Regions from separate parts of the Streptomyces sp. WMMC1477 genome, predicted to be linked through region 1. Evidence: riboswitches for the same ligand, from Rfam matches in the RefSeq annotation. Region 1 holds a riboswitch; each other region holds the start of a gene.

Region 1 (7,572 bases):
CGCACGGCCCGTTCCGGGGCGGGGTAGGCGGGGATGCGGCGGGCGCCGAGCGCCGCGTCCAGCCCCTCGATGGCCAGGTGGACGACGGCGATGGGTTTGCCGGTCCCGGCGGCGGCCCGGTGCAGCGCGTCGGCCAGTTCCTCGGCGCGGCGGCCCTCCACCCAGGGGATGGCGGTGACGACGACGGCGTCGGTGCCCGGGTCGGCCAGGGCCTCGCCGAGGGCGCGGTGGAAGTCCTCGGGGGTGGCGGAGGCGGTGAGGTCGACGGGGTCGACGGGGCGCAGGCCCCGGGCGAGGCAGGCGTCGTAGGTGAGCAGGCACAACGACTCGGCGTTACCCAGCACGGCGATCCGCGGCCCCGCGGGAAGCGGCTGGAAGGCCAGCTGGAGGCCGGTGTCCACGAGCTCGGTGACGGTGTCCACGAGCAGCACGCCCGACTGGCGCAGCAGCGTGGACACGGTGCGGTCGGAGGCGCGGATCTCCGGGACGGCGTGCCCGGCCGGGGGCGCGCTGCCGCTGTGCCGCGCGCCGCGGACGACGACGACGGGCTTGTGCGGGGCCACGCGGCGCACCAGCCGGGTGAACTTGCGGGGGTTGCCGAAGGACTCCAGGTACATGAGGACGACGTCGGTGTCCGGGTCGTCCTCCCAGTACTGGAGGACGTCGTTGCCGGAGACGTCGGCGCGGTTGCCGGCCGAGACGAAGGACGACAGCCCGGTGCAGCGCCGGTGCAGTCCCTCGAGCAGGGCGATACCGATGGCGCCGGACTGGGTGAACAGCCCGATCCGGCCGCGTTCCGGAGTGCGCCCCGCGAGCGTGGCGTTGAGCAGGACGTCGGGCGCGGTGTTGATCAGCCCGAGGGCGTTCGGCCCGATGATGCGCATGCCGTAGGAGCGGGCCTTGCGGACGAGTTCGCGCTGCTCGGCCCGGGTGAAGTCGGCGGAGAGGACCACCATGCCCTGGACCCCGTGCTCGCCGCAGGCGGTGACGACGGCGTCCACCTCGGCGGCGGGCACGGCGACGACCGCCAGGTCCACCGGCCCGGGGACGTCCCGCACGGAGCGGTGGGCCGGGACGGCGGGCAGCCCGTCGAGCGCGGCCGGGCGCCCGGAGCCGTCGGCGGTCCCGGGCAACCGCTCGTTGACGGCGTACACCGCACCGGGGAACCCGGCGCTGCGCAGGGAGTCCAGCACGGCGCGCCCGGCGCCCCCGGCCCGTCGGCGCACCCCGATGACGGCCACGGAGGAGGGGGCCAGCAGCCGCTGCACGGAACGCGCCTCGGCCCGGTGCTCCCGGGCGCGCATGACGGCCAGCGACCGTTCGGTGGGCTCCAGGTCGAGGGTGAGGCGGACGGAGCCGTCCTCGAAGGTGCGCTGCTGCGAGTAGCCGGCGTCGGTGAAGACCTTGGCCATCTTGGTGTTGGCCGGCAGGACCTCGGCGGTGAAGCGCCGCACGCCGCGTTCCCGCGCGCAGGCGGCGATGTGCTCCAGGAGAGCGGAGGCGACGCCCCGGCCCTGATGGGCGTCCTGCACCAGGAAGGCGACCTCGGCGCGGTCGGCGGGGGCGGGAGCCGGCAGGCCCGACTCGTCGATGCGGTCGTAGCGCACGGTGGCGATGAACTCACCGCCCACGATGGCCGCGAGGCCCACCCGGTCCACGTAGTCGTGCTGGGTGAAGCGGCGGACGTCCCGCGCCGACAGCCGGGGGTAAGGGGCGAAGAAGCGGTAGTACTTCGACTGGTCCGAGACCTGCTCGTAGAAGCTGACCAGCCGTTCGGCGTCTTCCTCGGTGATCGGGCGAACGCGGGCCGTGCCGCCGTCGCGCAGCACCACATCGGCTTCCCAGTGCGTGGGGTACGCGCGCTCCGTGGGCGTCTGCATGCGCCCCACCCTACGGCGCGGCCACCCCCGTTCGGGGAGGTGCGTGCGGCATGCGTAACACACCGTGCACGATGTTCACCCGCGGGGTACACGCATCCCGCGGGTGAGAAGTGGTCCTGACAGGCAACGACCGGAAGGCAACACCATGGCTGAGCGCCGCGTCACCATCGGCTGGGCTGAGGGCCTGCACGCCCGACCCGCCGCCATCTTCGTCCGGGCGGCGACGGCCGCCGGCGTCCCCGTCACCATCGCCAAGGCCGAGAGCTCACCGGTGAACGCCGCCTCCCTGCTCTCCGTGCTCGGTCTGGGTGCCGAGGGCGGCGAGGAGGTCGTGCTCGCCTCCGCGGCCGAGGACGCCGACGCCGTGCTGGAGCGGCTGGCGAAGCTCGTCTCCGAGGGGCTGGAGGAGCTGCCCGAGACGGTCTGAACGGGCAGGCGGAAAACCTGTCCGCACGCCGTGGAACCGCCCGCCCCATTTTGGCGCCGGAGTCGCACCACCGAAAAGTGGACACCCCTGCGGGCGACTCCGGAATTCCGGCAGCACACACCACGGGAAGCAATTCCCGATTCCTTTGTATACGGGAATTGTTAAACGGGGCCGCGCGCCGTGTTGACGGCAGGTTTCGTTGTCCTCACCATCACCGGGCGCTGGGCCCGGCGTATCGCCCCGGCCCGCTCGACGTGCGCCGCGGCGAGCGCGCGGGCCCGCTCGGCGTCCCGGCGGGCGAGAGCGTCCACGATCGCGCCGTGCTCGCGCCAGACGGCCGAGGCCCGCTCCACCGCGCCGGGGGCGTTCTCCTGCTCGACGGCGTACATCCAGGTGATCTTGCGGCGGAGCTGCACCAGGAGCGTCTCCAACGCGGGGCTGCCGCTGGCCTGCGCCAGCGTCTCGTGGAACCAGTCCCCCAGAGCGCGCAGGTCGGAGAGCTGCCCGCGCTCGGTGCGCTGGCGTCCGAGACGCACCAGGCCGCGCAGGACCTTCAGGTGCGCTCCGGTCCGCCGGTGCGCCGCCCGTGCGGCGCCGAGCGGTTCCAGCAGGGCCCGCATGTCCAGCAGATCGGCCGCCTCCTGCTCGGTCGGCTGGGCGACACAGGCCCCCGCGTGCCGCCGGGTGGTGACGAAGCCCTCCGATTCCAGCGTGCGCAAGGCCTCGCGCACCGGCACCCGGGAAACGCCGTAGCGGCGGGCGAGCAGCTCCTCGGTGAGCCGGGAACCCGGCGGCAGCGCACCGCTGACGATGTCGTCGCGAACCGCTGTGCACACCATGTGCGCGGAAATGCGCATACCCCAACCTCCGCCGTTATCCCCACGTTATGAGCGTCGCTGAACCGAACTGTATTCCACTCTTCCGAGAATTCCGATGCCCGGCTGAGATGCGACGGAAAAACGCCGGACCCCCGGCCGTGAGGCCGGGGGTCCGGGAGTGTGGGGAAGGAGCCGCGTCAGGACAGCGGCACACCCTTGCCGCGCAGGTAGTCGACCGGGTCCATGTCGGAACCGTAGCCCGGGGCGGTACGGGCCTCGAAGTGCAGGTGTGGGCCGGTGGAGTTGCCGGTCGAGCCGACCTTGCCTATCTCCTGGCCGACACCGACCTGCTGGCCGACCGAGACCCCGATGGCCGACAGGTGGCCGTACTGGGTGTAGGTGCCGTCGTTGTGCTTGACGACGATGTTGTTGCCGTAGGCGCCGCCCCAGCCGGCGGTGACGACCGTACCCGCGGCGACCGACTTGACGGGGGTGCCGGTACGGGCGGCGAAGTCGATGCCGCTGTGCTTGCCGGACGACCACATCTGGCCGCCGCTCTTGTAGGGCGTCGTCACGTCGCCGCCCGTGACGGGGGCCACGACGCTCGGGCGGGGCTTGGAGCGGTTGGCGCGCTCGGCGTCCTCGCGCTCGGCCGCGGCCTTCTTCTCCGCCGCCTTCTTCGCGGCGGCCTTCTTCTCGGCCTCGGCCTTCTCCGCCGCGGCGCTCTTCTGCGCGGCGGCCTGGTCGGCCACGTGGCCGGCGAGCGAGGGAGCGATGGCGAGCGCCTCGCTGAAGGTGTTCTTGTGCTCGGCCGCGGCGGCGGGCCCGGCGACGACGCCGGCCACACCGACGGCGACGGCCGCGGCGGCGGTACCGAGACGGATGGAACGGGTGGAACGGTTCAGCTTGCCGGAGGCACGGTTGAACGCCAAGAGTGTGGGTCCTTTCCTTCCTTCTCGCCTACCGGGTTAGCTGACGGGTTCGGAGCAGGAAGGTCTCCTACGGGCACACAGGCCCGATTCACCCCAAGGACATGTGGGTCCCCGGCTCCCCCTCGTCGGGGACTCGGCGATGATGCGCTGCACGTCGGCCGCAGGCCGCGGTCGCTTCTGACGGGCAACGGGGACGACGTTAAACCGGACATCCCGGGCGGGCCAAGAAAATCCGGCACTTTGTCGTACATGCCACATTGCCCAGGTCATCGGGGTGATCCGGGCCACGTGAAAGGGGCTCCGGACAGCCCGCAGCCCCGGAGGGCCGGGCCCTCCGGGGCTGCGGGAGGCGTCCACGGGACCGTGCCGACCGGCCGGACCCGCTCCGCGCGGGGCTATTCGCCGCGCACGACGGTGACCTCCCCGATCCCCAGCTCACGCACCGGGGCCTCGATCTGCTCCGCGTCCCCGACCAGGACGGTGACCAGGCGGTCGACCGGGAACGCGGCCACGGCCGCGGCGGTGGCCTCCACCGTGCCCGTCTCGGCCAGCCGCTCGTACAGCCGCGCCTGGAAGTCGTCCGGGAGGAACTGCTCCACCTGGTCCGCCAGGGTCCCGGCGACGGCGGCCGCCGTCTCGTACCGCAGCGGAGCCACGCCGACCAGGTTCTGCACGGCGGTGTCGCGCTCCTCGTCCGTCAGCCCCTCGGCCGCCACCGTCCGCAGCACGGTCCACAGATCGGCCAGCGCGGGGCCGGTCACGTCGGTGGCCACGGAACCGCTGATCGCGAGCATGGCCGCGCCGCGGCCGTCGGGCGTGGAACGGAGCACCTGGCTGTAGGCGCGGACCCCGTAGGTGTAGCCCTTCTCCTCGCGCAGCACGCGGTCCAGCCGCGAGGTGAGCGTACCGCCCAGGCAGTACACGCCCAGCACCTGCGCGGGCCAGACGGCGTCGTGCCGGTCGGCCCCGGTGCGGCCGATGAGCAGCTGCGTCTGCACGGCCCCCGGCCGGTCGACGATGACCACCCGGCCGGTGTCGTCCGAGGTCACCGGCACCATCGGGGCGGGCGCGGCGGTGGAGCCCGTCCAGGCGCCGAGCGTCTCGGCCAGCGACCCCGCGAGGTCGACCCCGGTGAAGTCGCCGACGACGACGGCCGTGGCGGCGGCCGGGCGCACGTGTGCCTCGTAGAAGGCGCGCACGGCGGCGGCGTCGATGTGCCGGACGGTCTCCTCCGTGCCCTGCCGCGGGCGGGACATCCGCGCGTCGGCCGGGAACAGCTCCCCGGCCATGGCGATCGCGGCGCGACGGGCCGGGTTCGCCAGCTCGTGCGGGATCTCGTCCAGGCGGTTGGCGACGAGCCGGGCCACCTCGCCGTCCGGGAAGGCGGGGGCCCGCAGCGCGTCGGCCAGCAGCCCCAGCGCCTTGGGCAGCCGGGAGGCGGGCACCTCCAGGGACACCCGGATGCCGGGGTGGTCGGCGAAGGCGTCGAGCGTGGCGCCACAGCGCTCCAGCTCGGCGGCGAACTCCTCCGCCGTGTACTTGTCCGTCCCCTCGCTCAGGGCACGCGCCATGATCGTCGCGACGCCGTCCAGCCCCTCGGGCTCGGCGTCCAGCGGAGCGACGAGGTTCACGTCCACCGCCACGACCTGCTGGCCGGGCCGGTGGCAGTGCAGCACGGTCAGCCCGTTGGACAGCGTGGCACGCTCGGGCGCCGGGAAGGCCCAGGGCTTGGCCTCGCCGCCGCGCGGCTGCGGGTGGAACTCCATGGTGGGGGTGGCGTCGCTCACTGCTCGGCCCCTTCCTGCGCGTTGTGGTGCACGTCGGCCACGTCGTCGGCGATGACCTCGGTGGCCTCCTCCGCCTCCTCCGGCTGCGGGCCCGACGTCGGTTCGTAGACCAGCACGGCCCGGTTGTCCGGCACCAGCCGCGCGGCGGCCACCTCCCGCACCTCCTCCGGCGTGACCTCCAGGACCCGCCGCACCGCCGTCAGGGCGAGCTGCGGATCACCGAAGAGGACGGCGTAGCGGCACAGTTCGTCCGCCCGGCCGCTCACCGTCGCCAGGCGGTCCAGCCACTCCCGCTCCAGCTGGGCCTGGGCTCGCTCCATCTCCTCGGGGCTCGGCCCCTCCGAGGCGAACCGGACCAGTTCCTCGTCGACCGCCGCCTCGATCTCCGCGACGGTGGACTCGCCCGACGCCTTGACGTCCAGCCAGCCGAGCGAGGGGGCGCCGGCCAGCCGCAGCATGCCGAAGCCCGCCGTCACCGCCGTCCGGTCCCTGCGCACCAGCCGGTTGTAGAGGCGGGACGACTCGCCGCCGCCCAGCGCCGTCAACGCCAGGTCGATCGCGTCCGCCTCGCGGGTGCCGTCGTGCGGAAGCCGGTAGGCGTGCAGCAGCGCCCGGGAGGGGACGTCCTCGTAGAGCGTGCGCCGCGGCTCCTCCCCCATGACGTCGGGCAGTCGGCCGTCCCGGGGCGGCTGCTTGCCGTCGTGCCCGGGAATGGAGCCGAAGTACTTCTCGACCCAGGCGAGCGTCTGCTCCGGGTCGATGTCCCCGACGACGGACAGCACCGCGTTGTTGGGCGCGTAGTACGTGCGGAAGAACCGGCGGGCGTCCTCCAGTGAGGCCGCGTCCAGGTCCGCCATGGAGCCGATCGGGGTGTGGTGGTACGGGTGGCCCTCGGGGTAGGCCATGGCCACCAGCGTCTCGAAGGCCGTGCCGTAGGGCACGTTGTCGTACCGCTGGCGGCGCTCGTTCTTGACGACGTCCCGCTGGTTCTCCATGGACTCGTCGTCCAGGGCGGCGAGCAGCGAACCCATGCGGTCCGCCTCCAGCCACAGCGCCAGCTCCAGTTGGTGGGCGGGCATCGTCTCGAAGTAGTTGGTGCGCTCGAAGCTCGTCGTGCCGTTCAGCGAGCCGCCGACACCCTGGACCAGTTCGAAGTGCCCGTTGCCCGGCACCTGGGCGGAGCCCTGGAACATCAGGTGCTCGAAGAGGTGGGCCAGCCCGGTGCGGCCCGTGACCTCGTGCCGGGAACCGACGTCGTACCAGAGGCAGACGGCGGCGACGGGGGTCAGGTGGTCCTCCGAGAGCACCACCCGCAGGCCGTTGGCCAACCGGTGTTCGGTTGCTGTGAGCACTCCCTGGGGAGGCGGGGGCGTGGCCGTGTACGCCATGCGCGATGTGTCCCTTCGTCTGCGGGGCGGCGGGTGGACGGGGCGGTTCGGCTGTCGTTTCCGGGCCGGCCGGAGGGGCCGGCCCGGGCTGCCCTGTCACTCTATGCAAGCGCGGCGGGGCCGCGCGAAGTTCCCGGCCGGGCGGGGTGGACGGCGGGTTGTCCGCGGCTGGGTCCACAATGGTCCGCGTCAGTGCCAGCACATCCGCTTCGGCGCCCCGGCCGTACCCAGCCCGTACCCGGTGGCGCGACCGCGCGTATCCGAAGGAGCAGCCGCCGCGATGGCCCGCCGCAGCACGAAGACCCCGCCGCCGGAGGATTTCGAAGAGCGCATCCTCGAC
Region 2 (7,572 bases), 1.8 Mb from region 1:
CGCCAGGCCATCGTGCCCGTCTGCCGCAGGCCCGCTCCGGGGCGCACCCGCCCGCTCTTGGAGAGCGGCGCGGTGATCGTCGTCGCCGTCATGACGCACCTCCCGCACTGCCCACGCGCTCGAACGCGCCCTCGTCCGGCTGCGCGGCCTCGTCCTCGGGCCGCTGCTCCGGCTCCGCGCGGTGACCGGTGAGGGCGAGGAACACCTCGTCCAGCGAGGAGCGGCGGAGGGCCAGCTCGCCGATCGCGATGCCGGCGCCGTCCAGGCGTCGCACGACGGCCGGCATCAGCTCCGGCTCCTTCACCGGCGCGATGACGAGGTCGCCCTCGATGTGCGTCTGATCGCCCGCGGCCTCGGTGACGAGCGCGTGCACGGCCGGGAGGTCCTCGGCGTGGACGGGACGCAGCTGCAGCACCTGCCCGCCGACCTCCGACTTCAGCCCGTCCGGCGTGCCCTCGGCGATGACGTGCCCCTTGTCGATGACCACGATCTCGTCGGCCAGCTTGTCGGCCTCCTCCAGGTACTGCGTCGTCAGCAGGGCCGTCATCCCCTCGGCGACCAGGCCGCGCAGCATGTCCCACACCTCGCCCCGGCTGCGGGGGTCGAGGCCCGTCGTCGGTTCGTCGAGAAAGAGGATGCTGGGGCGGCCGACCAGGCTCGCCGCCAGGTCCAGCCGGCGGCGCATGCCGCCGGAGAACGTCTTGACGGCCCGCCCCGCCGCCTCCGCGAGCTGGAAGTGCTCCAGCAGCTCGGCGGCGCGGGCCCGCGCCTCCTTCCGGCGGATGCCCAGCAGCCGGCCGATCAGCAGCAGGTTCTCCGTTCCCGTCAGGTTCTCGTCCACCGCCGCGTACTGGCCCGTCAGGCCGACGGCCGCCCGAACGTGGCCGGGCTCCCGCACGACGTCGTGGCCGGCGACGAGGGCCCGCCCGGCGTCCGGCCGGATCAGCGTCGCGAAGATCCGCACCGCCGTCGTCTTCCCGGCGCCGTTGGGCCCGAGCAACCCCAGGACCGTGCCCGTACGGGCGGCGAGATCCACCCCGGCGAGGGCCTGGGTCTCCTTGAAACGTTTGGCCAGGCCTTCTGCCTGGATCGCGTAGGTCATGGCAAAGGTCCCTCCATCCCTTTCGACAACTGTGACCCACGGCACTGACATTCCGCCCGAGATGCCGGAAACCGGGTTTCTCCTTAGATTTGACGAAAGGATGACGAATCGTTGAGGGGCCTCCGGATGCCGCCAGACGACCGGCAGCGCGCGCTCGGAGCAGATCCCGGCGGTCACGACGACCTCACCGGCAGGCGTCGCCGAGAGGCGGACGCGACCGAGGGCCAGCGGGGGCCGACGGCCGGTGCTCATCTGCCCCCCGATCCGCTGCGCGAGCTGATCGGGCCGCGCCCGAACGCCTTCCTCCGGCGGGCCGCGCTCCTGCTCCCACCGCTCCTCATCGTCATCGGCGTCATCGCCCAGAGCCTCACGCCGCCGGACATCGTCTTCTCGTCCGTCTTCGCCGCCGCCCCGCTCGTGGCCGCCCCGCTCTACTCCCCCCGCGCCACCGCCGCCACCGGGTTCGTCGCCGTCGTCACCCTGATCTGGCTCATGCACGTCATGAACGGGGTGACCCTGTTCGAAGGTGCCCTGAAGGCCGCGACCGTCACCACCGTCTCCCTGCTCGCCCTGGTGCTCAACCGAGTGGTGCGCCTCGGCGCCCAGCGGCTGGCCACAGCCCGGGACGTCGCCGAGGCCGCCCAGCTCGCCCTGCTGCCGCCACCGGAGCACTGGCTGAACCACCTGGAGATCGCCGCCCGCTACCAGGCCGCCCAGCGGGAGGCCAGCATCGGCGGCGACCTCTACGCCGTGCAGGACACCCCGCACGGCGTGCGGCTGCTCGTCGGCGACGTCCGGGGCAAGGGGCTGGAAGCCGTGGGCGCCGTCGTCATCGTGCTCGGCGCCTTCCGGGAAGCGGCGGAGGAGGAGGCGGACCTGGCGGTGGTCGCCCTCCGGCTGGACCGGGCCCTGCGCCGGGAGGGCAGGCGCCGCACCGACACCGTGGACTCCTTCGAGGGCTTCACCACGGCCGTCCTGGCCGAGATCACCCCGGCCGGGCGGCTGCGCGTCGTCAACTGCGGCCACCCCCCGCCGTGGCTCCTGCTCCCCGGCGGGCGGCTGGAGAGCCTGGAGCCCGCCGGGTACGCGCTCCCCCTCGGGCTCGCCGCGCTCCCGGGCGAGGACGCCGAGAAGCCGCCGGTGGGCGAGGTGGCGTTCCCGGTCGGTGCCACCCTGCTGATGAACACCGACGGCCTGACCGAGGCCCGGGGCCGGGACGGCGTCTTCTACGAGCCGTCCCGGCGGATCAAGGAGGAGTGGGCGCGGTACGGGCCGGAGGCGCTGCTCGACGAGATCGTCGCCGACGTCGCCGAGTACACCGGCGGTCCGCCGGCCGACGACCTGGCCCTCCTCGCCGTGACCCACCGTGACCGGTCGGACCGTCTCTGATGACGACTTGGCCACGATCCCCGGATGGAGGGCAACCCCGGACGTGGTGAATATGCCCGGTTCCGTCCGGTCGTGGGGTGAACGTCCAGGCGAGAGCCGTCTCTTGTTACCGAGAAGGCTTGGAATATGAGCCGCGGGTCTATTAACGTTCGATAACGCAGCGCGGTCGTCACCGCCGCCACAAGAGGCGGCACCGTGCGCCTTGGCCGAATCCTGACAGTGCATCGACTGGCAGCACCACCGCACCACCGCACCACCACCGCACCACCAGATGCACCCAGGGAACCGGGGAACCACTTCATGGGGTGAATCGGGCGCCCATGCCCGTAGGAGACCTTCCTGCTCCGAACCCGTCAGCTAACCCGGTAGGCGAGAAGGAAGGAAAGGAGAACGCCTCCGTGGCGTCGAGCAGGCAGGCCGCCGAAACCGCGTACGCGGGCGAGGAGTCGGACTCCTACCCGGTGTACGGCCCGTCCGTCGAGGACGGCGCGACGTTCGCCGAGTGGAACCCGACCGCGGACACCGTCCGCCCCGTCCGCGGCCGCCACCGCGTCGCCAAGCAGCGCTCCGGCATGGCCCGCAGCAGCGCGGTCCTGGGCGTCGGCATGGTCGCGGCCATCGGCGCCGGCGGCATGGCCACCGCCAGCCCCAAGGCCAGCGTCCCGCTGAGCATGCCCGACATGGACCTGCCGGGCCTGGACGGACTCGCCGACGGCATATCCATCGGCGGTGCGGACGACGAGGCGGCCCCGCTCGCCGCCCCCCTCACCCAGGCCGGTCTCACCGACTCCGAGCTCGCCGACGGCACCACCGACGCCGGCGAGGCCCTGCGCAACCGCATCCTCGCCCAGGCAGACCAGCAGCGCGCCGCGGCCGACGCCGACTCCCGCCGCCAGGCCGCCGCCGAGGCCGCCACGTCGGCGGCCGGGGAGGCCGAGAAGAAGGCCGAGGCCGAAGCCGCCGCCGAGGCCGCGGCGGAAGCCGAGCGCAAGCGCAAGGCCGAGGAGGAGCGCCGGCGCAAGGCGGAGGAGGAGCGGCTGCGCAAGCTCGCCGCCAGCTACACCCTCCCGCTGGCCAACTTCCAACTCACCTCCGGCTACGGCGAGTCCGGCAACATGTGGTCCAGCGACCACACCGGTCAGGACTTCGCCGCGCCCACCGGCACCCCGGTCAAGGCCGTGCACTCCGGCACCATCAAGGAGGCCGGCTGGGCCGGAGCCTACGGTTACCGCATTGTCCTGGAGCTGGAGGACGGCACCGAGATCTGGTACTGCCACCTCTCCTCGATGACCCGCACCAGCGGCACCGTCACCACCGGCGACACCATCGGCCGCGTCGGCTCCACCGGCAACTCCACCGGCCCCCACCTCCACCTGGAGGTCCGGCCGGGCGGCACCGACACCGTCGACCCGCTCGCCTGGCTGCGCGCCAAGGGCCTCGGCATCTGAGTCCGCCCGCGCCCCACAAGCCCCCGGCGGCCCCGACGTCCATCCCCCCGACGCCGGGGCCGCCGGTGCGTCGTCCCCCTCCCGCCGGCCCGGGGCGCCCCGGGCCAGGGCCGCGCCACACGATCACGCCCGCCTGCGCGTCGGAGACGTCCAAGGAGGACCGTGCGCAAGCTCGTCTACTACATCGGCATGTCACTCGACGGCTACATCGCCGGCCCCGACGACGAGGTGGACTTCTACCCCGTCACCGACGACCACGTCGCGCACATGAACACCGCGTACCCCGAGGTCCTGCCCACGCACATCCGTCGCCAGCTCGGTGGCGCCGACGAACCGAACCGCGTCTTCGACACCATCGTGATGGGCCGCGCCACCTACGGCCCCGCCCTGCGTGTGGGCATGACCAACCCCTACGCCCACCTGCGCACCTACGTCCTGAGCCGCAGCCTCACCGTGTCCCCCGACCCGGCCGTCACCGTCACCGACGAGGACCCGCGCACCCTGGTGCGCCAGCTCAAGGCCGAGGACGGGCCCCTGGACGTCTACCTCGCCGGCGGCGGCAAGCTCGCCGGACCCCTGCTCCCCGAGATCGACCGGCTCATCATCAAGAAGTACCCCGTCGTGGCCGGGGCCGGTCTCCCCGCCTTCGACACGGCCTTCCAGCCCACGCAGTTCACCCTGACCGACAGCCGCACCTTCGGAGGCGGCTGCGTCGTCCTCACCCTCGACCGCGCCTGACCGCACGCCGGTTCGGTGGACGGGGTGTCCGCGCCCGCCGAACCGGCGCGCCGCCCGTCACACCCGGGCCAGCTCCGCCGCCCCGAACGAGACGTCGAACCGGTCACACCAGATGCTCACGCTGCTGTAGAGGTCCAGCTCGGCGTCCCCGGGGAGCGTGTAGTTCTGGTTCCCCTTGTTCCCCTTCAGCTTGCCCAGGTTCAGGTACTCGCCGTCGTCGAAGACCTTCCAGCCGTCCTTGCCCGGCAGCACCTCGGCGTCCGAGAGCCACACCTTCAGGTCCGGACCGTTACTCGTGTCCAGCCCCTCGATCCGCAGGATCCGCTCGCCGTCGGCCAGCTCCACGATCCGCACCGTCCCGCTCGTGGCGTGCTCGTGAGTGACGAAATCCCCCTGCGCCAACGTCAACGGCCCGGCCGGAGCCTCCCGCTCGGGCTCCCCCTCCGCCTCCGGGCTCCCGTCCGCGTCCGGGCTCCCGTCCGCGGACGCCTCCGGCTGCGGACTCGCCGAGGGCAGCGCCTCGTTCACCGTCTCGTCCGTCCACAGCTTCCATGGCTGGAACAGATACAGCACCACGCCCGCCGCGACCAGCCCCAAGGCCAGTGCTCCCGCGACGATCGGTCTCGTCAACCGCCCCATCGTCAACCTCCCGGCACACACACCATCCAGTGCCCCGACAACGCCGCCGCGCCCCGCCGAGTTCCCTCACCCTGAGCGCGCCAGCGGGTTGGGCAGCGTGAGCCCCTCGTCCGCCAGCACCCGTGAGGCCTCACCACACAGCCGGTGGTCGGCGGCCACCCGCCGCACCCACTCGTCCGGCGACGTCCCCAGCACCGCCCGCAGCCGCGCCGACCCCCGCAGCAGCTCACCCATCACCTCGCGCTGCCCGCCGGCCGGCCGCACCCCGCCCCCGCGCCCCGCCAGCAGGCCCCGCTCGGACACGTAGACGTCGGCGTCCCCGGGCCCGCCGTCCACCGGGAACCGCTCCCCGGCCAACCGCCTCCGCCGGTAGTTGGCCCGCTCCGAGGCGTCGACGACCCGGAGCTGCTCGCCGTCCAGCCACAGCAGCACCAGCTCCGTCCACCGCCCCGGAGCCGCGTACGGCGTGTACGCCACGTACCCGGCGACGCTGACATGGCCCGAGTGCCCCACCGCGAGCCCGCCCACCCGCACCGGCACCATCGGCACCGTTCCCGACACCCCGCCCACCGCGAACTTGTGCCGCAGCTGCGCCGGTGCCGCGTTCGACCCCACCGCCAGCACCGGTATCCGCCCCTCGGCGCGCAGCTCCGCCACCGTCATCCGCGCGGGCGGCCGCAACTCGTCGTCCACCAGCAGCCCCGGCTCCGCCACCGCCCGCCCCGGGTACAGCAGCGGATCCAGCAACGGCACACCCCCGAACCCCAACTCCTCCAACGACCCCCCGCCCCTCACCGCCGCGGCTGCCCGTACACCCGGCCCACCCGCACGCGGAGGCGTGCTACGGCGTCCGTGATCACGCAAGCCCTCCTGCCCGGAGAGCGGCCACAAACGAGCCCCAGGGCGCCTCCCCGAACTCCAGCGACCTGCCCGCAGGTACCTTGCTGTCCCGCACCCCGGTCACGGTGTGAGGAAAGAAAGCCACCTCGACACACTCGGTGCCGCTGCCGCCACTGTAGGACGACTTGAACCAGCTGGCTTCACTGTCACCTTGCTGCCGCGACTGCCCCATCAAAGCTCCTCCATAGCCACACGGATCAGGGCCTCGGTCTTCTCGATGTCGAGTGCCTGGGCCCTGAGATACTCGAACGCCAACCTATAGCGCTCAAGTTCCTTGGGCTTCTCCATGAACAGGCTGCCGCCCAGGACGTCGACGTAGACGACGTCAAGAGACGGCGAAGGCCCGCCCAGGATCACGAAGCTGCCCAGTGCAGCCGCGTGGGCGCCAGACGAGAACGGCAGTATCTGCACCGTGACGTGTGGAGAAGCCGCACACTCGAGTAGATGGCCGAGCTGTTCCCGCATGGTGTCCGGACCACCGACGAGGCGGCGGATCACCGCTTCGTCCATGACGGCCCAGACGTGCGGAGGCTCTGCCCGCCGCAGCAACTCCTGCCTCTTCATGCGGATGTCCACCATGTGCCGGACCTCCTGATCCGTGCACCGCATCTCCGATGCCCGGTGCACGGCCTCCGCGTATGCCCGCGTCTGGAGCAGCCCCGGAACGTAGACGGCCGCGTAGTGGTCCTCACGGACCACCTCGTTCTCCAGCGTCAGCAGGAGATTCATGGACTCGGGGATCGGATCCGCCAGCGAATGCCACCAGCCTTGGATCTTCGCGCCCTTCGCCAGTTCCACGAGCGCGGAGCGTTCCTCGTCGCTGGCCCCGTACTCACGGCAGAGGGCATCTACTGAAGGCCACTTGACGGTGCCTTCCTTCGTCTCGTACCGGCTGAGCGTCGCCTTGGAGATGCCGACTCGGGCACCAGCCTCCTCAAGCGTGAGGCCGCTCCGTTCACGCAGACGCCGCAGGTCTGCCCCCAGTTGGCGGCGCCGGGTCGTGGGTCCAACAGCCATGGTTACGGGCCTCCCTGTCGATCTTCCTGAGCCTGCCTTGGAGTTCGGCAGGGGACAAGCCAGCGCGCGCGGGGGCGCGTGCGGTTCGTGTTCACTCCTGCCTGGCATTCGTGAGAGTTCCATTTTGAAACCGAGAGTGTCATTCTGAGAATCCATCCGCCACTCGGCGGAATGATCTTCCGAGAGAGGCCGATCGGCATGGTTGATTGCTACGACTCGAACTCAACGGCCCTCACCGTCTCGTTCCTCGCACTGCCGACAGCAGTCCCCGAACTCCGCTGGACGACCCGCTCGCACCTCGCCCGGTGGGGACACTCCGATTTGGCGGACGCTGCGGAG
Region 3 (7,572 bases), 3.0 Mb from region 1:
TACCACGGCGGGCGGTTCTTCACGCGGATCGGCGGTCGGCAGGTGGCCACGCTGCTGTTCGTGGCACTGATCGCGATCGAGGCGACTGACCTGGTCTTCGCCGTCGACTCCGTCGCCGCGATCCTGGCGATCACCACCAACACCTTCCTGGTGTGGACGGCCAACGCCTTCGCCGTCCTCGGCCTGCGCAGCCTGTACTTCTGCCTGGCCGGACTGCTACGCCGCTTCACCTACCTCCACTACGGCCTCGCCGTCCTGCTCATCTTCGCCGGCGTCAAACTCATCCTGTCCGAGACGCCCGTCGGCAAGCTGCCCATCCCCCTGACCCTGGGTGTCATCCTCGCCACCATCACCGTCTCCATCGGCTGGTCCCTCATCGCCACCCGCGGCGAGGACAACGGTGAGCCCACCCCCGGGACGGGCCACCCGGCCGGTGCCGAGCCCGAACCCGCCGACGACGCCCCCGCCGTGACTCCCTCCACCGGCGGACACGAATCCCGAACGCGACCGCGGTGACCCCGTGGGCCGGCCGCAGGCCAGTCGCTCCGTGCGCGCCCTCGTCGACGCGGAGCACGGCCGCGGCCGGCCCCACCGCGACCCGGCTCAGTCGGCGTCGCCGCCTGCTGCCAGCTTGAACGCGATGCCGTCGAGGATGTCGTGTTCCGAGACGACGACCTCGGTGGCGCCGGAACGCTCCATGACGGCCTGGAGGATGACGGCACCGGCGGTGATGACGTCGACGCGGCCGGGGTGCATGACGGGGATCGCCTCGCGCTCGGCGTGGGTGGAGTGGACGAGACGGTCGGTCACCTCGCGGACCTGGTCGAGGGAGACGCGGGCGTGGTGGATGGCGGCCGGGTCGTACTCGGGCAGGCCGAGGACGATGCCGGCGACCGTGGTGACGGAGCCGGCGAGGCCCACCAGGGTGCGTGCCGAGGTGAGGGGGACGGTCTCCTCGACGAGGGTGAGGGCTGCGTCGACGTCGGCCCTTATGGCGGCGACCTGCTCGGCCGTGGGCGGGTCGGTGACGACGCCGTCCCGGACGAGGTGGCGCTCGGTCATGCGGACGCAGCCGATGTCCACGCTGCGGGCGGCGCTCACCTCGTCGGTGCCGATGACGAGCTCGGTGGAGCCGCCGCCGATGTCGGTGACGAGGTACGGGGTGTCCAGCCCCGAGGCGGTGAGCTCCTTCGTCGCGCCGGTGAAGGAGAAGGCGGCCTCCTGGTCACCGGTGACGACCTCGGGCTCGACGCCGAGGATGTCCACCACACCGCGGACGAAGTCGTCCCGGTTCTCGGCGTCCCGGGAGGCGGAGGTGGCGACGAAGCGGACGCGGGCGGCGTCGAGGGAGCGGATGACGTCGGCGTACTCGCGGCACGCGGCGAAGGTGCGCTCCAGGGCCTCGGAGGCGAGGCGCCCGGTGCGGTCCACGCCCTGGCCGAGCCGGACGATCCGCATACGGCGGTCCAGCTCCTTGAAGGCGCCGGTGGCCGGATCGAGGTCGGCGACGAGCAGGCGGATGGAGTTCGTGCCGCAGTCCACGGCGGCCACGCGGGTCATCGGTCGGTCTCCTCGGCGTCGGCGGCCCGGGTTCCGGTCTCGTCGGTGGTGACGCAGGGGCCCTTGCGCCACCACTCGGGAAGCAGCGCGATGGCCTCGTCGCCCAGGGGGTTGACACCGGGGCCGGCGACGAGCGAGTGGGCGACGAGGACGTGCAGGCACTTGACGCGGTCGGGCATGCCGCCCGCGCTGGGGAAGCCCGCGAGGACGTCGATGGCGTCGCGCCGGGCGATGTAGTCCTCGTGTGCCGCCCGGTACGCGGCGGCCAGCTCGGGGTCGGTGGCGAGCCGTTCGGTCATCTCCTTCATGACGCCCTCCGCCTCCAGGGTGCCGATGGCGGAGGCGGCCCGCGGGCAGGTCAGGTAGTACGTCGTGGGGAACGGCGTGCCGTCCTCCAGCCGCGGGGCCGTCTCGACGACGTCGGGCTGTCCGCAGGGGCAGCGGTGGGCGATGGCCCGCAGGCCGCGCGGCGGTCGGCCGAGCTGCGCCTTGAAGGCGGCGACGTCCGCGTCGGTGGGCGGCGTGGGGTCGGTCGGGGGCGGCGGAGTGTCCATGCGGGCGGTGTGTCTCTCGGGTCGGATCGTCAGGGGAGATGAGCAAGCGGAGGGGCGGGGGCTCAGCCCGCGTCGGCGCGGTCGAGGCCGTCGAACAGGTTGGTGTACCAGGCGCGGCCGGCGCCGCCGTCCTCGCCGCGGTGGCGCGGTGCGTCGGTCTCGTCGGCCCCGCCGGTCCCGCTCCGCACGATGTAGCCGCGCTCGCCGGTGCGGACGTAGTGCAGGTGCTCGCGGGCGAGCTGCTCGACGTAGGCCGGGTCCTGGAGGCGGGCCTTGAGCTCGCGCAGTTCGGCGACGCGCTCCTCGGTCTCCTTGAGCTTGCGGCGCTCCTCGGCGATGTCTGAGCGCTGGGAGACGTAGCTGCGCGTCGGGTAGGCGAGGGCGACGACGAGGGAGCACAGGACGAGTGCGAGGAGGGCGGCGCGCCCGGTGAGGCGGCTGCGGCGCGGCCCGCCGCGGAGCCGTCGGCTCTGCGCGCGGTAGACGCGCTCGGCGGCCTGCTCACCCAGCGCCCTGAGCCGGGTCGCGGTGGAGAACCGTTCCCGTTCCGGGGCACCTCCCAAGGGTCCACCTCCCTGATCGCTGTCCGAACGGTACGTCCCGGCCCACGGTACGCGGGACCGTGGGCCGGGACGCGGCGGCGTTCGACGTCGGCCGTCAGACGCCGGCCGTGAGACGTCAGCCCTTGAAGCGCGGGAACGCGCTGCGGCCGGCGTAGACCGCGGCGTCGTCGAGGATCTCCTCGATGCGCAGGAGCTGGTTGTACTTGGCGACGCGCTCGGAGCGGGCCGGGGCACCGGTCTTGATCTGGCCGCAGTTGGTGGCGACGGCCAGGTCCGCGATGGTGACGTCCTCGGTCTCGCCGGAGCGGTGCGACATCATGCACTTGAAGCCGTTGCGCTGGGCCAGCTCGACGGCGTCCAGGGTCTCGGTCAGCGAGCCGATCTGGTTGACCTTGACCAGCAGGGCGTTGCCGGCCTTGTCGTCGATGCCGCGCTGCAGGCGCTCGGGGTTGGTGACGAACAGGTCGTCACCGACGAGCTGGACCTTCTCACCGATCTGGGCGGTGATGGTCTGCCAGCCCTCCCAGTCGTCCTCGAACAGCGGGTCCTCAATGGAGACCAGCGGGTACGCCTCGGCGAGCTCGGCGTAGTAGGCGGTCATGTCGGCGGCGCTGCGGGACTGGCCCTCGAACTGGTAGGCGCCGTCCTTGTAGAACTCGGAGGCGGCGACGTCCAGGGCGAGCGCGATGTCGCGGCCGGGCGTGTAGCCGGCGGCCTTGACGGCCTCCAGGATGAGGTCCAGGGCCTCGCGGTTGGAGCCGAGGTCGGGCGCGAAGCCGCCCTCGTCGCCGAGGCCGGTGGACAGGCCGCGCTCCTTCAGGACGGCCTTGAGCGCGTGGTAGACCTCGGTGCCCCAGCGCAGCGCCTCGGAGAAGGACTCGGCGCCGATGGGCGCGATCATGAACTCCTGGATGTCCACGTTGGAGTCGGCGTGGGAGCCGCCGTTGAGGATGTTCATCATCGGCACGGGCAGCAGGTGCGCGTTGGGCCCGCCGAGGTACCGGAAGAGCGGCAGGTCGGAGGCCTCGGAGGCGGCGTGCGCGACGGCGAGGGAGACGCCGAGGATGGCGTTGGCGCCCAGCGAGGACTTGTCGGCGGTGGCGTCCAGGTCGAGCATGGCCTGGTCGATGAGGCGCTGCTCGGTGGCGTCGTAGCCCACCAGCTCGGGGCCGATCTGCTCGATGACGGCGAGGACCGCCTTTTCGACGCCCTTGCCGCCGTAGCGGCCCTTGTCGCCGTCGCGCAGCTCAAGGGCCTCGAAGGCGCCGGTCGAGGCGCCGGACGGCACGGCCGCGCGGCCGGTGCTGCTGTCGTCGAGGCCGACCTCTACCTCGACCGTGGGGTTGCCTCGCGAGTCGAGGATCTCGCGGGCTACGACGACGTCGATGGACGGCACGAGGTTCTCCTTCGTGTGGGTCGGTCTTCCTGAGGCAGGAGCCTAGCGGTCCGGTGGCCCGCGGTGGGCCTGCGGGCCGCGTCCGGGGCGAGGCGCCGCGGTGAATTCCCAGCTCAGAGGCGAACCAGGTTTTGTTCATTGACTGAAGATAATGCCGTCGTCTCGCTGTGCGGACGGATACGCCGACGGCTCGGCGGGCCCGCGGCGGGGGACCCGGCCGGCCCCGGCGCGAGGGCCGCGGCGGGCCGTCGCGGAGTGCACACCGGGTACACACCGGCCGGCACGGGGCGCGCGGCGGGCCCGGCACAGGGGACGCGTGCCGGGCCCGACCGCCAGGGTCACCCTCGGAGGGCAGCCCCCGAGGGTGACCCGCCCCGGTCACACCTCCAAGCGCTGACCGGGGAAGATCAGGTCGGGGTCGGCCCCGACGACGGCCTTGTTGCGGGCGTAGAGCTCCTGCCAGGTCATGCCGTGGCGGTGGGCGATGGCGGCCAGCGTGTCACCGGGGCGCACGACGTACGTGCCGCCCTTCCCCGACTGCCCCTTGGCATCCTGCTGCGCGGGGGCGGCCTGCTGGGACTGCGGCGACTGACCCTGCTGCGGCTGCGGCGGCCGGGGGCGCGGCTGCCGCTGGGCGGCAGCCCCACCCGGCGCCTGCGGGGCGACGTCGGCGGGCGGGGCGTCGGCCGTGAGGCCGCCCTCCTCGGCGCAGGCCCAGGCTCCCGGGCCCTGCATCTCCAGGAGCCGCTCGGCGACGGCGATCTGCTGCTCCTTGGTGGCCAGATCGGCCCGCGGCGCGTACCGGAGTCCGCCGGCCGCCTCCCAGCTCGACTGGGCGAACTGGAGTCCGCCGTAGTACCCGTTCCCCGTGTTGATGCGCCAGTTCCCGCTCGACTCGCACTGGGCGACCTTCTCCCAGGTGTCGACGGAGGCGGCTTGCGCGCTGCTCGCCATCACCACCGGGCCGCCGACAGCGGCGCCGGCGAATCCGGCGAGCGAGGCGGCGAGGCGGACGACGACGGGCTGACGGTTACGACTCTTGGCGGAGTCCTTGTCGGTGAACAGCATGGACGGTCTTCCTCACCGGACGCCTGCGAGGTGAGCTGTCGGGTTCGGACGCGTGAGTCGCCCGGTCCGGCGCGGCGTTCCCGCGCCGGACTTCACCCCGAGCCGCCTGGGCGGCACTCGCCTGGTTCCCCCGCTCCTGCCTGCGGTTCGCGGACGCGACGATGTTCCCGCCGACCGTCGGCAGGATTCGGCGTGACGGTCGACGACCCCACGGGAGTGGGCGATGCGAACGTAGACCTACCACAATAATCCGATCAAACACCCCTGAAACCGACACGAGGGGATGACTTGACGCCTCGTCATATCGATTCCGCAGGTCCCGGCACGCTTGCCCGGGGCCCGCAACCCGGACACGCCGACAAAGGAATGTGACGATCGTCACATTGCATCCGGACGGGTGAGGTCCGCTCCTTCCCGGGCCGTCAACTACTCCTGAACGAGCGGAAGTCGAAGCTCCTGCCCGGGCAGAATCAGGTCCGGGTCGGCGCCGACGACAGACTCGTTCGCCGCGTACAACGCGGGCCAGCCGCCGTCCAGACCCTGCTCCGCGGCGATCCCGGACAGCGAGTCCCCCGCGGCGACGAGGTACTCGACGGCCGGCCCCGCCGGAGCCGCATGCCGCCCGGAGCCGCGCTCGGAGCGGTCCGCCGCCTCCCGGCCGGACTCCCTCGGGTCACGGTCGCCCCGATGACGCCCGGTGCCCTCCGTGCCGCCGTCGGAGTCGACGTCCGGAGCGGAGGAGTCCACGTCGGGGGCGGACGGGTCGCCCGGGGTGGAGGAGTCCACGTCCGGAGCGGAGGAGTCGCCCGAGTCGCCCGGCACTCCGGTCGGCGTCTCACTCGGCCTCTCGGGCGGCGTCTGACCCGGCGTCTGCCCCGGGCGCCCGGTCGCCGCGGCGGAGGGCGCGCCGGACCCGGCGTCGGACCGCTCGCCGGAGCCCGGCTTCTGCTCACCCGGGGTCGCGTCCGCGTCGGGAGCCGCCGGCGTCCCGGTCGCCCCCGGGGTGCCCGGCTCCGGCGCGCCCTCGGCCGGGTGCTCGGCGTCACCCGTGCCGTCCGGCCCGCCGGGGGCCGGGGGCGGCTGGGGCGCGGGCGTCTCGGTCACGCCGTTGACCGCGGCCGTGAGGCCGCTCGTCACGGCGCACGAGGGCCAGGCGTCCGGGCCCTCCGCCGCGAGGACCGCCTCGGCGACGGCGATCTGCTGCCCGCGGCTGGCGAGGTCCGGGCGGTCGGCGTGCACGGTGCCGCCGTACTGCTCCCAGGTGCGTTGGGTGAGCTGGAAGCCGCCGTAGTAGCCGCTGCCCTCGTTCGCGCTCCACGCGCCGCCGCTCTCGCACTCGGCGACGCGGTCCCACACGGCCCCGTCGGCGGCCTGGGCGCCGGAGGCCGCGAAGAGCGGCAGGGCCATCCCCGCGCCGGTCACCCCCGCGGCGACGACGACGGCAGGGGCCTGACGAGGGCGACGATGCCGCCCGCTCCCGGAACGCATGCGGTGACCTCTCCTGAGACGACGAGCGGTCCCGCGACGGGGTCCGCTGACGGCGGAAACCTAACGTCGAACACCCGTCCATCACAACCCAGTGTCGCAAGGATCACGCGACGGTCACGGACTGTCGCCGACTGACCCCCCGTCAGGCGTGAACTCGACGGGCAGGCTGCGCAGACCGCGCATGATGAGGCCGCCGCGCCACCGCAGTTCCTCCGGTTCGGCGGCACATCGCAGGTCGGGGAGCCGGCGCAACAGTGTGGCGAGTGCCGTCTGCCCCTCCAGCCGGGCCAGCGGCGCGCCCAGGCAGTAGTGGATGCCGTGCCCGTACCCCAGGTGCTGGTTGTCGCGGCGGGCGAGGTCGAGCATGTCCGGGTGCGGGAACTTCGCCGGGTCCCGGTCGGCCGCCGCGAGCACCACCAGCACGGGGTCGCCCGTCTCGACGCGCTGCCCGCCCAGCGTCAGCGGCTCGGTCGCGAACCGCCAGGTGGCCAGCTCCACCGGGCCGTCGTAGCGCAGCAGTTCCTCGACGCCGGTCTCCAGCAGCGCCGTGTCCCCCGCGGCCAGGGCGTCCTGGAGCCGACGGCGCTGCTCCGGGTGGCGCAGGAGCGCGTACGTGCCGTTGCCGATGAGGTTGACCGTCGTCTCGAACCCGGCGAACAGGAGGATGAAGGCCATCGCGGCGGCCTCGTTCTCGGTGAGGTGCTCACCGTGGTCGCTGGCGCGGATGAGCCCGGAGATCAGGTCGTCCCCGAGGTCGTCGCGCTTGCGGTGGATCAGCTCGGCCAGGTAGCCGCGCATCTTCTTCACCGCGCGCCCCACGCCGCCGCGCGGCCCCCCGCCGTGGCGGAGCATCATGCCCGCCCAGTCCCGGAAGTCGTCCTGGTCCTCGGCCGGGACGCCGAGCAGGTCGCAGATGGCGTAGATCGGCAGCGGGAAGGCGAAC
Region 4 (7,572 bases), 2.5 Mb from region 1:
CAGGAGGTCCTCCACCCCCATGTCCTCGGCGACCTCCAGCGCCTCCTTGACGGTGGCGACCAGCCGTTCCACGCCCTGCGGGGTGATGGCCCCGTCCTCGTCGAGCAGTTCGGCGAGCTTCAGCTCCGCCTTGTGCGAGTAGGCGGGCAGCGGACGGGCACCCCCGTGCGCGTCCACCACCAGGAGGTGAACGGTATTCGAACCCACATCGAGGACACCGAGTCTCATGAGGAAGAACGCTAACGCGCCGGCCCCGGTGGTCGCGCCCCGTGCCCGTACGCTGGAGTCGTGAGCAAGACGAACGCGAAGAAGTCGGGCAAAAGCCGGAAGGCCGGCGGGAACATCGGCGGCGAGCAGCGTCGGGCCATGGGCGAGGAGGTCGACCTCGACCACACGCGGGCCTGGGTGGAGTTCCCCGACCCGGCCGACGAGGATCAGGTCTTCCGCTGCGACCTGACCTGGCTCACCTCCCGCTGGGGCTGCATCTTCGGCAACGGCTGCCAGGGCATCCGGGCGGGGCGGGCCAGCGACGGCTGCTGCACGCTCGGCGCGCACTTCTCCGACGAGGACGACGAGCGCCGCGTCACCGAGCACGTCGAGCGGCTGACGCCGGAGGTGTGGCAGTTCCACGACGAGGGCATCCGCTCGGGCTGGACCGAGGTCGACGAGGACGGCGAGCGCAAGACCCGGCGCTACGGCGGGGCCTGCATCTTCAACAACCGCCCCGAGTTCCCCGGCGGCGGAGGCTGCGCCCTGCACCTGCTCGCGCTGCGCGAGGGGCGGGAGCCGCTGGAGACCAAGCCGGACGTCTGCTGGCAGCTCCCGATCCGCCGCGACTTCCAGTGGGTGGAGCTGCCGGACGGCGAGCAGAGACTCCAGGTCTCGATCGGCGAGTACGACCGGCGCGGCTGGGGCGCGGGCGGCCACGACCTGCACTGGTGGTGCACCGGGGCACCGGCGGCCCACCAGGGCGCGGACCCCGTCTACGTCTCCTACCGGGCCGAGCTGACCGAGCTGATGGGCAAGGACGCCTACGACCGGCTGGTGGAACTGTGCGAGACCCGGCTCGCCGCCCAGCTCCCCCTCGCCCCCCATCCCGCGGACCCGCCCCGCCCCTGACCGGCCCGAGCGGCCGGTCAGGCCGGGCCGCCGACCGCCGGGCCGCCGGCCCGGCGGTTCGGCACCGCGGGAGCCCGGCCACGGGAACCCGGCACGGGCGGAGCACCGAGCGGCACGAGAGGCGACGCCAGGCGCCATGCCCCCGGGGAGCGTCACGCGGAGCCGCCGGGGACCGGCGGGGTCTCGGCGAACCGCCGAGACCCCGCCGCCTCCCGCTCCCCATCCCTGCGAGCCATTCACCCCGAAAAAGCCTTGATGTCCGAATTAAAGCCATCGACTCCAGAGGCGGATGCCTGAATTCAAATGTCGGATTTGCCAGACTATGTGAATAGGCGTGGTGAGCGTCACACGGAAAGTCGACCGCTGGGCGCAACCACGTGGCGACCGCCATACGGCCTTCGACAACTCCCCGGAAAAAAGGCCCTCTTACACATCGCCCCTCACCTTCCCTCTCACACACGGAAAAGGCACAGACGCGTTCTGTTGCAGAATTCCTCATGATCGTCGGTTGGGCGCCAAATGTCGGTATCCCTGCTGCTTGTCCCCGGCGAAATCCCTGTGTTTATGTGTGTCCGCTCCCGACCCACCTGGGGGGAGTCCCGACCCGGACGCCGAATCCTGCCGCCCGGGCCATGGGGTAAAGCACCACGTCACCGCGGCAGGAGCGGGGGAACCAGGTAAGCCGCCGGACACGGGTTTCCGTGACCGGCTTGGGGTGAAGCCACGCCTCTCGAAGCGCCGTGCCACATACGGCACCAGCGGGCCCCGAGGGCCTTTCGAGGGAAATGGCCGGGCAACTCTCGCCCGAATCCGACAGCTCACCTCGCAGGCGTAGGAGAGGACACCCCTATGTCTCGTGGCCGCCACCGCCGCGCCCGCACCGCCCTCAACACCCGCAGCGTTTCCCGGCTTTCCCTCGCCCTGACGATCGGCACCGCGGGCTTCGCCATGCCGCTGGTCGCCGCCGGCACCGCGCAGGCCGCCCCCACCTCCGTCGTGCAGAAGCCCGCCGCCGCGCCGCAGGCCAAGGCCGAGGCCGAGAGCCACACCGTCGTGTCCGGCGACACCCTGCACGGCATCGCCACCGACCACGAGGTCGAGGGCGGCTGGGAGGCCCTGTACGAGGAGAACGAGGAGACGGTCGGCACCGACCCGAACCTGATCCTCCCCGGCCAGGAGCTGACCATCCCGCAGGCCGAGGCGCGCGGCACCGAGGACCGGGCCGACCGTTCCGCCGAGCGCACCGTCGCCGCCAAGAGCTACACGAACAACCTGGACGGCTGGATCCGCGAGGCCCTGGACATCATGGCCGAGCACGGCATCCCGGGCACCTACGAGGGCATCCACCGCAACATCATCCGGGAGTCCAGCGGCAACCCGAACGCCATCAACAACTGGGACATCAACGCCCAGCGCGGCACCCCGTCCATCGGGCTGCTCCAGGTCATCAAGCCGACCTTCGACGCCTACCACGTCGCGGGCACCCCGCACGACCAGTACGACCCGGTCGCGAACATCGTCGCCGCCTGCAACTACGCGGCCGACCGCTACGGTTCGATCGACAACGTCAACGGCCCGTACTGAGCCGACCGACGCGCACGCACGCTGCCGGCCACCGCCCCCGCGGTGGCCGGCAGCGGCCGTTTCCGGTCCCGTTGCCCGGCCGCGGCACCGGGCGTAGCGTCCAGACATGGTGGACGCCGTGCGCGAGACGGAACGCAAGTACGAGGCCGCCGACGACATCGAGCCCCCCGACATGCGGGTGCGCGGGGTCGGCTCCGTCGTCGACGCGGGGCGGCAGCGGCTCGACGCCGTGTACTACGACACCGCCGACGGACGGCTGGCAGCCGCCGGGATCACCCTGCGCCGCCGGACGGGCGGGTCGGACGACGGCTGGCACCTCAAGTTCCCGGTCGGGCCCGACGTCCGCGAGGAGATCCGGGCGCCGCTGGCCCCGGAGGTGCCGCGGGAGCTGATCGCGCTCGTGCACTCCCGGGTGCGGGAAGCGCCGCTCGTGCCGGTGATGGAGCTGGTCTCCGAGCGCCGGGCCCGCGGCCTGCGCGACGCCGAGGGCACGCCGCTCGCCGAGGTGTCGGTGGACCACGTCCGGGCCCGACGCCCCTCCGGGGCCGCCGGGCGCCCGGCGCGGTGGACCGAGGTCGAGGCGGAGCTTGCGGCGGACGGGCGGCCGAAGCTGCTGGACCGGATCGAGAAGCGGCTGCTGGCCGCCGGGCTGCGGCGGGCCCGGGCGGCCTCCAAGCTGGAGCGGGCCCTCGCGGAGACGGCCCCGGAAGAAGCGCCCTCCGGGAGCGCCCCCGAGCCTGCGGCGCCAGCGCCGGGGACGGCCGGGGCGTGCGTGCTCGACTACGTCCGGGAGCAGGTCGAGGCCCTGGTCGCGCTGGACCCGGCGGTGCGCCGCGACGTGCCCGACTCGGTGCACCGGATGCGGGTGGCCACCCGGCGGCTGCGGAGCTGCTTCCGCTCGGCCTCCCCCGTCCTCGACCGCGCCGTCACCGACCCGCTGGGCGAGGAGCTGCGCCGGCTCGCCGCCGGGCTCGCCCAGGACCGTGACCGCGAGGTGCTGGCGGAGCGGCTCTCCGGGCGGCTGGCCGAACTGCCGCCCGCGCTGCGGCTCGGTCCGGTCGCCGACCGCCTGCGGGCGGAGGACCGGGCACGGCGGGGCGGCTCACGGACCCGGGCGATCGAGGTCCTCGACGACCCGCACCACCTCGTCCTGCTGCGCGAGCTCGACGAGCTGCTGGCCGACCCGCCCTTGCGGCCGGCCGCCGAGCGCCCCGCACCCGAGGTCCTCGCCCGCGTCCTGCGGCGGGACGTCGAGCGGCTGGACGCCCGCGTCGGCCGGGCCCTGGAGCTCCCGCCGGGCGACGAGCGCGACCGCGCGCTGCACGAGGCCCGCAAGGCCGCCAAGCGGGCCCGCTACGCGGCCGAGGCGGCCCGTCCCGCGCTGGGCAGGCGGGCCAAGCGCGCCGCCCGGTCCCTGACGTCCGTGCAGAAGCTGCTCGGCGAGCACCAGGACAGCGTCGTGGCCCGGCGGGCACTGCGCGAGCTGGCCCTGCGGGCGCACACGGCCGGGGAGCCCTCGTTCACCTACGGCCTCCTCCACGCGCGGGAGGCGGCCCTCGCCGAGGGGTACGAGCGGGAGCTGCCACGGCTGTGGCGCTCGGTGCACGGGCGGCTGCCGGGCTGAGCCGCCCCAGCGCCCCGGCCGGGCTCGGCCCCGGCTCAGCCCGGGGTCGAGGAGGGTTCCGTCGAGGGCTCGCCGCTCGGGTCGCCGGAGGGCGGGGGGTCGCTCGGCCCGGGGTCCTGCGGGGGCTCGGAGGGCCCGGGGTCAGGTGCCGCGCCCTCCCCCTCGACGGTGACGACGGCGTCGGCCGGGGCGATGTGGATGCGGGCCGACCAGGTGCCGGCGGGCTCGGCGTCCCGGTCGACGGTCACCCTGACGGTGGCCGACTCACCCGGTCGCAGGGTTCCGGAGGTGTGGCTGAGCCGCAGCCAGGCGGCGTCGGTGGAGGCGGACCAGGAGACCGGGGAGCCGCCCGGGTTCCGCAGCGTGATCACCGTGGCCCCGTCCGCGGTGCCGGCCTCCACGGTGAGGCGGGAGGGCGCCGGGGCCGTCGTCGCACCGCCGTCCGGCCCCGGGGAGGGGGACGGCTCGGCGGGCGTGCCGCCCGGGTCAACGGGGTGGTCGGCGGCGTCCTCTCCGGGGTGCTCGCCCCGCTCGTCGGACGTCACGGTGACCGCGGGACGCCCGTCGCCGGAGCGGCCGCCCGGACCGAGGTCGCCGTGGGAGTGCTCCCCGTCCGGCGGGTAGCCGCGGGCGCCGTCCTCGTCCTCGGCCTCCACCGCCGTCACGGTGGCCTCCTCGCGGGCCTCGCCGGTCAGCGGGGCGCCGCGGTAGGCAGCCCACACGGCGAGCACGGGCGCGGCGATGACGGTCGCGACGACGGTGGTCGTGACGGCCCGGCTGCGCAGCTTCTCGCGGCGTGCGGTGCGGTCGCGGTCGGCGAGCGGGAAACCGCGGCGGTCGAAGCGGGGCGCGTGCAGCAGGCGGGCCCGCTGGGCGAGCAGCAGGGCGGCGTGGACGGCGGGACGCGGGGCCACCAGCAGCGGCAGGCTGCCGGTACCGGTGGGCGCGGTGCCGGGCCAGGGCCCATTGGCGGCGAGCCGTTCGGCGCTGCGGCGGCAGCCGGGGCACTCGTCGACGTGCCGGACGAGCTCCCGGCACAGGGCGGTGCTCAGGCGCAGCTCGCCCTGCCGGCTGCCGGCCGCGATCGCGGCGACGGTCGGGCAGCCGCCGGTGGCGACGACGGCGAGCGCGGCCCGGGTGCGCTCGACCTCGCAGGCCCCGCTGGACAGCAGCTCCCGGGTGACGGCGGTGGGGCGGGCGAGCACGGCGGCCACCTCGTGGACCGGCAGCCGGTGCCGGACGGCCAGCTCCAGCGCCTCGCGCTGCTCGGGTGCCGTGCCGGCGGCCTCCGGCCAGGCGAGCGCCCCCAGTTCGCGGCGCCGGCGCTCGGCGGCCCGGGGGGAGAGCGGCTCGGCCGGCACGGCGTGGGCGTTGGCGTTGAGCCGGCGCAGGCAGGACCAGCGGGCGAGGGCGTAGAGCCAGGGCCGGTGCTGCGCGGGGTCGGTGGGCGCGCGGTCGCGCAGCCGCTGGCGTTCGGCGACGGCGAGGGCCTCGCCGAGGGCGGCGGTGGCGGTGTCGTGCTCGCACATCACGGACAGGCAGTAGGTGAACAGCCCGTCCAGGTAGGCGTCGAAGTGCGCGGGCGGCCTGAGCCCCCTCCGCTCCCCGGATTCCCCGGGGTTCCCGGATTCCCCGGGCTTGCCGCGTTCCCGGGACTTCCCGCGCCCGCCGGGCCTTTCGGACCCCCCGGAGGCAGGGTCGGCAAAACGTTCGGCCGTACGCATCGGCATGGGCTCTCCCGTGCCCTCCCCGGCGCGTTTCCGCGCGGCCCGCTGCTCCCGCTGGGGGACGACGCGGTGGGCGCCCGTGCCGGGCCGTCCGGCGTGCCGGCCGGACGACGCGGCACGCCGGGCGCGCGGCGCGCTGCCGGTGTCGGGGTGCTGCTCGCGCCTGCTCGTCATCATCCGGCGACGGTAGGCGGCGCGCGGGGGCGCATTCCGCCCGCGCACCCGGGATTCGCCCGGACGAGTGACGATCTCACTCGAACGAGAACGGCCTCACCCGCCCGGGTCCCCCGCGTGCGGGACGCCTGGCCGGTCGGTCTGTCGGAACGCGCCGCTACGGTGAGCGCATGGCTGCCCGCAAGTCCTCCGCGAAGGACCGCCCCACCTACCGCTGCTCCGACTGCGGCTGGACGACGCCCAAGTGGCTCGGCCGCTGCCACGAGTGCCACGCGTGGAACACGATCGAGGAGACGGGCGCGGGCAGCGGCGGCGTCCGGACGACGGCTCCGGGCCGGGTGACGTCGCCGGCGCTGCCCATCGGCCGGGTGGACGCCCGCCAGGCGGCGGCCCGCTCCACCGGCGTGCCCGAGCTGGACCGGGTCCTGGGCGGCGGTCTGGTGCCGGGTGCGGTGGTGCTGCTCGCGGGCGAGCCCGGCGTCGGCAAGTCCACGCTGCTGCTGGACGTGGCGGCGAAGACGGCCTCGGAGGGCCGGCCCACGCTCTACGTCACCGGTGAGGAGTCCGCGGGCCAGGTGCGCATGCGGGCGGACCGCATCGGCGCGCTCGACGACCACCTCTACCTCGCCGCCGAGACGGACCTCTCCGCCGTGCTCGGCCACCTCGACGACGTCAAGCCCGGCCTGCTGATCATGGACTCGGTGCAGACGGTGGCCTCGCCGGAGATCGACGGCGCGCCCGGCGGCGTCGCCCAGGTGCGGGAGGTGGCCGGGGCGCTGATCCGGGCGTCGAAGGAGCGCGGCATGGCCACGCTGCTCGTCGGCCACGTGACGAAGGACGGCGCGATCGCCGGGCCCCGGCTGCTGGAGCACCTGGTCGACGTCGTCCTGCACTTCGAGGGGGACCGGCACGCCCGGCTGCGGCTCGTGCGCGGGGTGAAGAACCGGTACGGGGCGACGGACGAGGTGGGCTGCTTCGAGCTGCACGACGAGGGGATCACCGGGCTGGCGGACCCGTCGGGCCTCTTCCTCACCCGGCGCGACGAGCCCGTTCCCGGCACCTGCCTCACCGTGACGCTGGAGGGCCGCCGTCCGCTCGTCGCGGAGGTGCAGGCCCTCACCGTCGACTCGCAGATCCCCTCCCCGCGCCGCACGACATCGGGCCTGGAGAACTCCCGGGTGTCGATGATGCTGGCCGTGTTGGAGCAGCGCGGCCGGATCAACGCGCTGGGCAAGCGCGACATCTACAGCGCCACCGTCGGCGGAGTGCGGCTGTCCGAGCCCGCGGCCGACCTGGCGGTGGCCCTCGCGCTGGCCAGCGCCGCGATCGACACGCCGCTGCCGA

What was found. Region 1 has a riboswitch for cyclic di-AMP ahead of O7609_RS21030 (M23 family metallopeptidase). Riboswitches for the same ligand answer to the same signal wherever they lie in the genome.
Region 2: linked by a shared signal. The riboswitch ahead of O7609_RS13470 (M23 family metallopeptidase) and the one ahead of O7609_RS21030 (M23 family metallopeptidase) in region 1 are both predicted to bind cyclic di-AMP.
Region 3: linked by a shared signal. The riboswitch ahead of O7609_RS08020 (LysM peptidoglycan-binding domain-containing protein) and the one ahead of O7609_RS21030 (M23 family metallopeptidase) in region 1 are both predicted to bind cyclic di-AMP.
Region 4: linked by a shared signal. The riboswitch ahead of O7609_RS09945 (LysM peptidoglycan-binding domain-containing protein) and the one ahead of O7609_RS21030 (M23 family metallopeptidase) in region 1 are both predicted to bind cyclic di-AMP.

Annotation. Positions count from the first base shown of each region.
Region 1 is NZ_JAPZBD010000003.1:4,715,678-4,723,249, reverse strand. It holds gene O7609_RS21045 (bifunctional acetate--CoA ligase family protein/GNAT family N-acetyltransferase) at 1-1,880, opposite strand, end outside; gene O7609_RS21040 (HPr family phosphocarrier protein) at 2,026-2,307, shown strand; gene O7609_RS21035 (GntR family transcriptional regulator) at 2,469-3,164, opposite strand; gene O7609_RS21030 (M23 family metallopeptidase) at 3,323-4,057, opposite strand; cyclic di-AMP (ydaO/yuaA leader) riboswitch at 4,068-4,206, opposite strand; gene O7609_RS21025 (M16 family metallopeptidase) at 4,453-5,844, opposite strand; gene O7609_RS21020 (M16 family metallopeptidase) at 5,841-7,232, opposite strand; gene O7609_RS21015 (DNA gyrase/topoisomerase IV subunit A) at 7,513-7,572, shown strand, end outside.
Region 2 is NZ_JAPZBD010000003.1:2,915,286-2,922,857, forward strand. It holds gene O7609_RS13455 (ABC transporter permease) at 1-92, opposite strand, end outside; gene O7609_RS13460 (ATP-binding cassette domain-containing protein) at 89-1,102, opposite strand; gene O7609_RS13465 (PP2C family protein-serine/threonine phosphatase) at 1,229-2,491, shown strand; cyclic di-AMP (ydaO/yuaA leader) riboswitch at 2,747-2,878, shown strand; gene O7609_RS13470 (M23 family metallopeptidase) at 2,890-3,939, shown strand; gene O7609_RS13475 (dihydrofolate reductase family protein) at 4,102-4,677, shown strand; gene O7609_RS13480 (DM13 domain-containing protein) at 4,735-5,316, opposite strand; gene O7609_RS13485 (hypothetical protein) at 5,383-6,069, opposite strand; gene O7609_RS13490 (DUF397 domain-containing protein) at 6,173-6,388, opposite strand; gene O7609_RS13495 (helix-turn-helix domain-containing protein) at 6,388-7,233, opposite strand; gene O7609_RS13500 (ATP-binding protein) at 7,432-7,572, shown strand, end outside.
Region 3 is NZ_JAPZBD010000003.1:1,750,248-1,757,819, forward strand. It holds gene O7609_RS07995 (TerC family protein) at 1-516, shown strand, start outside; gene O7609_RS08000 (Ppx/GppA phosphatase family protein) at 604-1,560, opposite strand; gene O7609_RS08005 (DUF501 domain-containing protein) at 1,557-2,114, opposite strand; gene O7609_RS08010 (FtsB family cell division protein) at 2,177-2,677, opposite strand; gene eno (phosphopyruvate hydratase) at 2,793-4,073, opposite strand; gene O7609_RS08020 (LysM peptidoglycan-binding domain-containing protein) at 4,452-5,141, opposite strand; cyclic di-AMP (ydaO/yuaA leader) riboswitch at 5,148-5,303, opposite strand; gene O7609_RS08025 (transglycosylase family protein) at 5,568-6,629, opposite strand; gene O7609_RS08030 (cytochrome P450 family protein) at 6,744-7,572, opposite strand, start outside.
Region 4 is NZ_JAPZBD010000003.1:2,171,377-2,178,948, forward strand. It holds gene O7609_RS09935 (Ppx/GppA phosphatase family protein) at 1-228, opposite strand, end outside; gene O7609_RS09940 (hypothetical protein) at 367-1,119, shown strand; cyclic di-AMP (ydaO/yuaA leader) riboswitch at 1,753-1,964, shown strand; gene O7609_RS09945 (LysM peptidoglycan-binding domain-containing protein) at 1,969-2,703, shown strand; gene O7609_RS09950 (CYTH and CHAD domain-containing protein) at 2,810-4,327, shown strand; gene O7609_RS09955 (BACON domain-containing protein) at 4,363-6,231, opposite strand; gene radA (DNA repair protein RadA) at 6,399-7,572, shown strand, end outside.